2 regions of the Nocardioides aurantiacus genome follow, and region 1 is predicted to be linked to the other one. Evidence: riboswitches for the same ligand, from Rfam matches in the RefSeq annotation. Region 1 holds a riboswitch; the other holds the start of a gene.
What was found. A riboswitch is a leader RNA that binds a small molecule or an ion and turns the genes downstream of it on or off. The one in region 1 is predicted to bind cyclic di-AMP.
Positions count from the first base shown of each region.

Region 1 (4,509 bases):
TCAGTCCAGGCCGAGGGAGAACGCGGACTCGAGGTCGTGGCGCGAGTAGGTGCGGAACGCGATGTGGGTCTCGGTCTCCTGGACGCCGGGCACCTTGTTGAGCTGGTCGGCCACGACCCGGGCGACGTCGTCGTGGCCGGCCACGCGGACCATGGCGATCAGGTCGATCTGGCCGGTGACGCTGTAGACCTCGCTGATGCCGTCGAGCGCGGCGATGGCCTCGGCCACCTCGGGGATGCGCGCGACGTCGGCCTTCACGAACACGATGGCGGTGATCATGGGGTCAACGTACCGCCGGGGCGGGGCGGCAGGGGGTCAGCGCGTCGGCTGGTGCACCGTCGCCAGCTGACGACGCTCGTCGAACGGGACCAGCTCGGACCGCGAGGTGGCGACCGCGTCGTGCAGCTCGAGGTGGCGACCCGCACCGTGGAGCGGGCAGGTCCACTCGCCCTCGACGTGGACCAGGCGGACCCCCGGCTGCTCGAGCCAGCGCAGGATCAGCTCGGACTCCTCGGCCGTCGCCGCCGGCGTCGGGCCGGGGCCGCCGAGGACCGTGTCGGCCGACTCGCGCAGCCCGCGCACCCAGTCGCCCGCGTGGGCGTCGAGCGGGATGATGCCGGCTGCGGCCAGCCGTCCGTGGCGCACGACGTGGACGGCCCAGCGGCGGTCGTCCTCGCGCCGCGCCGCGACCAGCTCGCTGCAGCCGGCGAGGGACCCCAGCCGTTGCGTGCGCGACGCGGCGCGCACGAACGCGGAGAGCCGGTCGCGGTGCACGCCCGCCTCCTCGAAGCGCTCGCCCTCGGCCAGCGTCGCCATCCGCTGGGTCAGGGTCTCGACCACCCGGTCGGCGTCCTGCCGCAGCGCGTCGCGCAGCCGGGCCACCTCGTGGGCGTAGGTGTCCACGTCGACGCTGCCGTCGCAGGGGGACAGGCAGCGCTGCATCTCGGCCAGCACGCACGGGGTGCGCGTCGGCGTCAGGGGCAGCCGGTCGGTGCACTGCCGCACCGGGAAGCTCTCGTGGAGCGCGGCCAGGCAGCGCTCGGCGGTCCGGCGCGAGGAGAAGGGGCCGAGGTAGTCGGCGCCGTCGTCGGCGACCTTGCGGACCAGGGACAGCCGGGGCCACGGCTCCACGGTGAGCTTGAGCCAGGTGACCTTGTCGGGGCGACGGCTGCGACGGTTGTAGCGCGGCCGGTGGGCGGCGATCAGGCGGAGCTCGCGGACCCCCGCCTCGAGCGGCGTGGCGCACTCGACGTGGTCGACCGAGCCGGCCAGGTTGACCATCTCGCCCATCCGCGCCCGGGACTCCGAGGCGGTGAAGTAGGACCGCACCCGGGTGCGGAGGTCGCGGGAGGTGCCGACGTAGAGGACCTCGTCGCGGTCGTCGCGGAACAGGTAGACACCGGGGGCGTGCGGCAGGTGCTCGGCCAGGTGACGCTTGCGGCGCACCGTGGGGCTGACGCGGGAGCTGAACGTGCTCAGCTCCTCCAGCGTGTGCACGCCCAGCCCCCCGAGGCGCTCCATCAGGCCGTGCAGGACGTCGACGGTGGCCCGGGCGTCGGACAGGGCCCGGTGGTCGGGCGTGGTGGCGGACCCGAAGGCCACCGCGAGCGAGCTGAGCTTGCAGTTGGGGGCGTCGTCACGGGTGATCACCCGGCGTGCGAGGCGCGCGGTGTCCAGCACCTCGAAGCGTGGCCACGGACGCCCCTGCTGGGCCGCGAAGTGCTGGAGGAAGCCCACGTCGAAGGGCGCGTTGTGCGCGACGAGGACGCAGCCGTGCGCGAACTCCAGGAACGACGGCAGCGCCGACTCGATGGACGGCGCGGTGGCCACCATCGAGTTGGTGATGCCGGTGAGGACCGCGATGAACGGAGGGATGGCGGCGTGCGGGTTGACCAGGGTCTGGAACTCGCCGAGCACCTCGCCCCCGCGGACCTTGACCGCGCCGATCTCGGTGATCATCGACCCCTGCTTGGCGGACCCGCCGGTGGTCTCGAGGTCGACGACGCAGAAGGTGGTCTCGCGCAGGGGACGACCGAGCTCGTCGAAGCTCATCTGGCTGTCCCACCTGCTCATGGGAGGGACGCTAGGCGGGGGCACCGACAAGGCCGTGGAGGGCCGGCCCGGCGTGGCGTCGCGACGGACGGTCGGAGCGTGCCGACGGGACGGGCGGAGGTGTGCCGGCCCGGGTTGTCGGTGGCGGGTGCTGGAGTGCTCGTGACCGGCCTTCCCCCGCTCTGCAAGGAGACCCCGATGAGCGTCCACATCGACTGCGACACCTGCCTGGTGCGTGGCCTGGCCTGCCACGACTGCGTGGTGACGGTGCTCCTGGGCCCGCCTCCCGAGCTCGGCTTCGACGCCGAGGAGGCCCACGCGCTCGAGGTCCTGGCGGGATCCGGGCTCGTGCCGCCGCTGCGGATGGTGACGCCCGTGAGCGGCCCCGAGATCGAGTCCGCGTGAACAACGCCACACCGTCCGTCCACGGTCTCGACTTGGAGTGCCAGCGGGCCTGACCTAGTGTCGAGCGCTGTTGGCCGTCGTCAGCGGGCACCGACCGGGTGCCCACGCCGGCCGCGCCGAGTCCGGACTCGTCTCCTGGGGGGAGAGGGGTGGCCGGAGCCGGGGACCCATGTTCCTGGGGTGAATCCAGGCGCCGACAGCACCGATCGTGCCGTCACGCACCTGGTAGGGCGTTCTTTGGGCCCGAACCCGTCAGCTCACCTGGTAGGCGTTGAGACAAAGAGGAGACCGGCCGCTCGTGAACGACGGTTGGAAGTACCCCCATGCCCGCGCAACAGTAGGAGCGGCCCTCGCCCTGGGCCTCACCGGCCTCGGCGTCGTCCAGGCCGCTCCCGCCACCGCGGCCCCCGACGACAGGCTCAAGTCCCGCATCGACGCCGCGCAGGCCGCGGTCGACGACGTGGCCCCGGCGGCAGCCGCCGCCGATCGACGTCACGACCGGGCACAGACCCGGGTGACGACCAGCACCAAGCGCGTCAAGACCCTCACCAAGCGCATCGTGCGCGCGAAGACCCTCGCGGAGACCGTGCGCGAGCAGGTGGCGACCGACGTGCTCGCCGAGCACCAGGTCTCCGGCGGCAGCACCGCCCCGAGCGCGACCTCGCTCCCGGCCGACTCCGAGGTGCTGCTCAGCAACGTGAGCGTCGTGTCCGAGGACACCGACGGTCGCATCGAGCAGGTGGCGCGGTCCCAGGCCACCGCCCAGCAGCTCACCCAGCGTCGCGCGCAGGTCCGCCAGGCCCTCGTGGACCAGCGGGCCACCGCCAAGAAGCTCGCCGCCCGGGAGGCCACGGCCGCCGGTGCGGTCGACCGGGCCCAGGGCAAGGTCGACGCCCTCGAGGCCGAGCTCGCCGAGCGCCGGGAGGAGCGCGAGGCCGAGCAGGCAGCGGCTGCTCCGGCGGCTCCGGCGGCGCCCGACGGGTCCGCGAGCTCCGCGGTCTCCTACGCCATGGCGCAGGTCGGCAAGGCCTACGTCTGGGGTGCCTCCGGTCCCAGCTCCTTCGACTGCTCGGGGCTCACCATGGCCGCGTGGGCGACGCAGGGCGTCTCGCTGCCGCACAACTCGGGAGCCCAGTACGCTGCGGGCACGCCCGTCTCCGAGAGTGAGCTGCAGCCCGGTGACCTCGTCTTCTACTACAGCCCGATCAGCCACGTCGGCCTCTACGTCGGCAACGGCCAGGTCGTCAACGCGCTGAACCCCGGTTCCGGTGTCCAGGTCTCGGGTCTGCACGACATGCCCTACTCCGGCGCGGTCCGCCCTGGCTGACCGACGCCACGCCGACGCCGCCCGTCCCCCTCGTGGGGCGGGCGGCGTCGTGCGCTCCGGCGGCGTGCGGAACCCACCGCGCCGGTGGCGCACCCTGGTCGCCGCGGTGCTGGTCGCCGTCCTCGGAGCCCTCTCGCTGAGCGCCTGCGAGCAGGAGGTGGACCTGGAGCCGCCTCGCGCCCAGCAGGGTGCCTCGCTGAGCGCCGACCAGGCGCAGCGCGCCCTGGACGGACTCGTCGCCGCCCTCGACGGCGACCGACGGGGTGCCGCCACGGCCCTCGCGGCCCCGTCGGGCGCCGAGGTCGTGGGTGCCGCCTGGGACAACGCCCAGGCGCTGCGCCTGCAGGACCTCGCGATGCGCTACGTCGACACCGCGGCCCCGCCCACCGCCGTGGAGCGGCAGCGCTGGGGGAGGACCGCCGTCCCGGTCACGGTGCGGCTGACCTTCGCCTACGGCGGGTTCGACACCGACCCGGCGGAGGTCGAGACCCGGGTCGCCCTGGTGCCCGGGGACGGGTCCGTGAGGGTCGCCGGGTTCGGCGGGGCCGGCCGGACGCCGCTGTGGCTGGTGGAGCCGCTGCGCGTCGTACGCACGGCGGAGACGTTGACCGTGGTCGCGGGGCCGCTCGGCCGCTACCCGCGGCTGACCGAGCGTGCGGTCACCCAGGTGCGTCGGGTGCTGCCGCGGTGGCGCGGGCCGTTGGTCGTCGAGGTCCCCCGGACCC
Region 1 is NZ_RKHO01000001.1:1,336,445-1,340,953, forward strand. It holds gene EDD33_RS06375 (Lrp/AsnC family transcriptional regulator) at 1-279, opposite strand; gene EDD33_RS06380 (DEDD exonuclease domain-containing protein) at 316-2,073, opposite strand; gene EDD33_RS06385 (hypothetical protein) at 2,251-2,457, shown strand; cyclic di-AMP (ydaO/yuaA leader) riboswitch at 2,562-2,743, shown strand; gene EDD33_RS06390 (C40 family peptidase) at 2,756-3,784, shown strand; gene EDD33_RS06395 (hypothetical protein) at 3,849-4,509, shown strand, end outside.

Region 2 (4,509 bases), 320 kb from region 1:
GACACCTTCACCATCCCGGGCATCCCCGCGCTGCAGGCGCAGGAGCTGCAGCAGTACCTCTTCCCCGAGGCCGAGGACGCCCAGGACCTCGCCACGGTCAACGTCGTGGTCGCCGCTCCCGAGGGAGAGTCGCTGCGCGAGCAGCCGTACTCCGGCGAGGTGGAGGACCTCGTCGCCGCGCTCCAGGACCTTCCCCAGATGCCCGACGAGCCGAAGCTGGCCGACCCGGTCACCGCCTCGGACGCGCAGTTCGAGCGGGCCGTCTCGGGTGCCGTCGAGGCGGGTACGCCGCAGCGCGTCGCCGAGGAGAACGCCCGGGCCCTCCTCCCGCTGGGCCAGGACGACCGGATCGGCGTCATCACCTGGGACTTCGACGTCGCCTCCCCCGCCGACGTCGAGCCCGCGACCCGCGAGGCCCTGCTGGACGCGCTCGCGGACGCCCGCGACGCCGGCCTGACCGCCGAGGTCAACGGCTCGGGGCTGCAGGCCATCCCCGAGGTCGGCGGCACCAGCGAGCTGGTCGGCATCGCCGTCGCGGCTGTGGTCCTGATCATCACCTTCGGCTCGCTGGTCGCGGCCGGCCTGCCCATCCTGACCGCGCTGATCGGCGTCGCCCTGGGCATCCTCGGCATCAGCATCGCCACGGCACTGACCACCATCGGCACCACCACCCCGATCCTGGCCACGATGATCGGCCTGGCGGTCGGCATCGACTACACGCTGTTCATCCTGGCCCGCTACCGCACGGAGCTGCGGCGTACCGACGACCGGCGGGCCGCCGTCGGCATCGCGGTCGGCACCGCGGGCTCGGCCGTGGTGTTCGCCGGCCTGACCGTGCTGATCGCGCTCGGCGCGCTGAGCATCGTGGGGATCCCGTTCCTGACCTCGATGGGTCTCGCGGCCGCCGGCACGGTGTTCCTCGCCGTGCTGGTCGCCCTCACCCTGCTGCCGGCCCTGCTCGGCATGTTGGGCGGCAAGGCCTTCGCGGGGCGGGTGCGACGCCGCGAGGACAAGCGCGACGCCCACGGCCTCGCCGTCAACAACGGCGTCCGCTGGGCCCGGCTCGTCGGGCGTGCCCCGGTCGTCGTGGTGCTGCTGGTCGTGGTCGGCCTCGGCGCGCTCGCCGTGCCCCTGCAGAGCCTCCAGCTCTCGCTGCCGACCGACTCCACCTCCGCCGTCGACACCACCCAGCGCAAGGCCTCCGACCTGGTCAGCGAGGCCTTCGGCCCCGGTCGTGAAGCACCGCTGCTGCTGGTCGTCGACGCCCGCCGCACCCCCGGCCAGCAGTCGGCGCAGCAGGCCTTCGGCGACGTCGTCGCCTGGGCCGCCGGGCAGGACGGCGTCGCCAACGCCCAGGTCGTCGCCACCAGCGGCGACGGGGTCGGTGCGCAGGTGCTCGTCACCCCCCAGGGCGGCCCGTCGGACCAGGGCACGCTCGACCTGCTCGACCGGTTGCGCAGCGACCAGTCCGACATCGAGGCCGAGACCGGCACCCGGCTGGGCGTCACCGGCATCACCGCCATCCAGACCGACGTCTCCGAGCGGCTCACCGAGGCACTGCCGATCTACCTCGCCGTCGTGGTCGGCCTGGCGTTCCTGCTGCTGATGCTCGTCTTCCGGTCGCTCCTGGTGCCGCTGACCGCGACCCTGGGCTTCCTGCTCTCGGTGCTCGCCACGCTCGGCGCCACCGTCCTGGTCTTCCAGGAGGGCGCGCTCGGTCTGGTCGAGGGCCAGCCGCTGGTCAGCTTCATGCCGATCATCGTCATCGGCATCGTGTTCGGGCTGGCGATGGACTACCAGGTGTTCCTGGTGACCCGGATGCGCGAGGCGTTCGTGCACGGGATGTCGGCCCGGGAGGCGGTCGTCGACGGGTTCCGCAACAGCGCCCGTGTCGTCGCCGCGGCGGCCACGATCATGATCTCGGTCTTCGCCGCCTTCGTGCTGCAGGACGACCCGCTGATCCAGTCCATCGGGTTCGCCCTCGCCGCCGCGGTGTTCTTCGACGCCTTCGTGGTGCGGATGGCGCTGATCCCGGCCGTGATGTACCTCCTCGGCGACAAGGCCTGGTGGCTCCCCCGCTGGATCGCGCGGGTGCTCCCCGAGGTCGACGTGGAGGGCGAGCGGCTGCAGCGGCCGACCGCGACGAGCCGCGAGGCCGCCCCCGAGCGCGACCTGGCCCCCACGCCCTGACGCGCGTCCCCGGGCAGGCTCGGCACGGCACCGGACTAGTAGGTCGGTGCCGTGCCGAACCACCCGCCCGGGTCAGCGACAACCCCGTTCACCCGGGGTTAGGGTGCGTTGTCCCGCGTCGCGGGGCGTCCCCCCGTGACCGCCGAGTCCTGTCCGCGCGGGGGTGTCACACGAACCTTTCGGACAGGAGCGGGGAACCCAGGTTTCCCGGACCGCACCGCGGTCCTCGGGGTGAAGTCACGACAGTGACCGGGCTCCCCGGCCCGAACCCGACAGCTAACCTCGCAGGCGCGTGGAGGAACCCTCATGCGCAAGCTCGTCCTGTCGCTGCTCGCTGCCTTCGTCCTGGCGCTCCCGGTGCTCACCGGTCCCGCCGCCGAGGCCGCGACCGCGCGCACCTGGAACCGGATGGCCCACTGCGAGTCGACCAGCCGGTGGCACGTCAACACCGGCAACGGCTACTACGGCGGTCTGCAGATCAGCCCCCGCACCTGGCGTGCCTTCGGCGGCAAGAAGTTCGCCCGGCTGCCCCACCGCGCCACCAAGGTCGAGCAGATCCGCGTGGCCGAGCGGATCAAGCGCAACCAGGGCTGGGGCGCGTGGCCCCACTGCTCGCGCGCCATCGGCGTCCGCTGACCTGACCTGCCGGTGAGGCCCGTCCGTCCGGGCGGGCCTCAGCCGCGGGCGGCGCCGTACCCCAGCAGCGCGGCCAGCCCGAGCGCGCTGCGCGGGGCGTAGGCCGTGCGCCACAACCCGCCGTGGCACGCGGCGTACGCCTCGTCCTGCCAGGGCTGCTCGTGGCGCGGGCCGCCCTGCGTGTGCAGGTCGTGCACCAGCAGCGCGGCCATCAGCACGTTGGAGGTCGCCGGCTCGAAGACCTCCACGCCGAAGCGGTGCGCCCCGGCGTACGCCGCCGCGAGGGCCCGGTTCTTGACCACCGAGCGGGTGCGGGTCGGGGGCGCCACGTTCATCGACACCGTGACCCCGTCGTGGCGCGCGACCGTGGCGCGCCAGCGCTGCACGCGCTTGGCGAGGGCGTAGTTGGGCCCCTGCTGCGGGACCAGCGAGTCGTTGACGCCCGGGTCGGAGCCGGCGACGTACTGCCGCCGGAGCAGCCGCCCGCCCGACAGGGTCCGCAGCGGCCGGCCCAGCGTCTTGGAGCGGCCCGACCGGCTCTCGTAGGACGCCGTCGACTGTTCCACGGCCTCCTTCGGCACCACGAACACGTCGGTCGGGGTGGCCAGGAAGCCCAGGGCCGTGTCGCCGCGGTCGGCCAGCAGCCGCCGGCTGAGGTCGTCCACGGCGGTGCTCACCCGGGTGTTGGTCGCGCCGTCGGCGTAGACGTAGTTGCCGACCACGAGCGTGCCCGGCTGCTCGGCCAGCCACCGCTCGATCGCCGGCACCTGCGCCAGCAGGTCGAGACCGGCCACGTCGTCGAGGGCGCGACCGTCGTCGTCGTGCAGGGTCGGGACCACGACGGTGCCGGACCCGTTGCGGGCCAGGGTCAGGACGCGCTGCCAGATGTCGGGTCGGGGCAGGTCGACGGCGGCGACCCGGGCGCCCCACCGCACCAGGGAGGGCAGCGGGCCCATCTCGGCGCCGGCGCCGAGGACGGCGACGGTGTGTCCCTCGAGGCGGAGCCAGTCGGGGTTGTCGAGCACGCGGTCGACGGCCTCGGCCACGCTCGGCTCGACGACGCCGCGCTCCACCCAGCCGCCCAGGCGGCGCCGGATGCCGGGGCCGCGCAAGCGCTCGCCGTGGTAGGGCAGCACCAGCTCGCGGACCGCCTCGCCCTCACCGGCGACCTCGACCGAGCGCACCGTCGCGCCGTCGTCGGGCCAGTCGGTGAGCCGGTGGTCGTGCCCGTCGGGACCGACGACACGCATCCGCTCGTGCAGCGAGTCGAGGCCGTCGCGGGCCACGGTCACCGCGGCGTCGGGGCCCTCGAGCCCGGCCTCGACGGCGCGCCGGAAGTGCGGGAGGTAGCCGGTGCGCCACGCGGTCTCCTGCTCCGCCGCGCGGGCGCCCGTGGGGTCGACCGCGCGCAACGCGTCGGCCACCACCCCCCGGCCCGTGCGTGACGTGCTGCGCCTGCCCTCGTCGTCGGCCGGGAACACCAGGCCGTGCTCGTCCACCACGTCGGTCATCCTGCCCCATCGTCGGCGATCGACGGGACGCCCCGGTCGGTCGCCCGGCGGACCCGGGTCAGCCGAGGTCGTCGTCGGTGCTCTCCTCGAGGGCGTCGAAGAACAGCGAGCCGCCCACGCGGTCGGCGAGGTCGACGGCCAGCTCGTTGAGCGAGTCCGACAGCGACTCCAG
Region 2 is NZ_RKHO01000001.1:1,019,181-1,023,689, reverse strand. It holds gene EDD33_RS04885 (MMPL family transporter) at 1-2,190, shown strand, start outside; cyclic di-AMP (ydaO/yuaA leader) riboswitch at 2,355-2,495, shown strand; gene EDD33_RS04880 (transglycosylase family protein) at 2,497-2,826, shown strand; gene EDD33_RS04875 (hypothetical protein) at 2,865-4,337, opposite strand; gene EDD33_RS04870 (T3SS (YopN, CesT) and YbjN peptide-binding chaperone 1) at 4,396-4,509, opposite strand, start outside.
Region 2: another riboswitch for cyclic di-AMP. It lies ahead of EDD33_RS04880 (transglycosylase family protein); the one in region 1 lies ahead of EDD33_RS06390 (C40 family peptidase).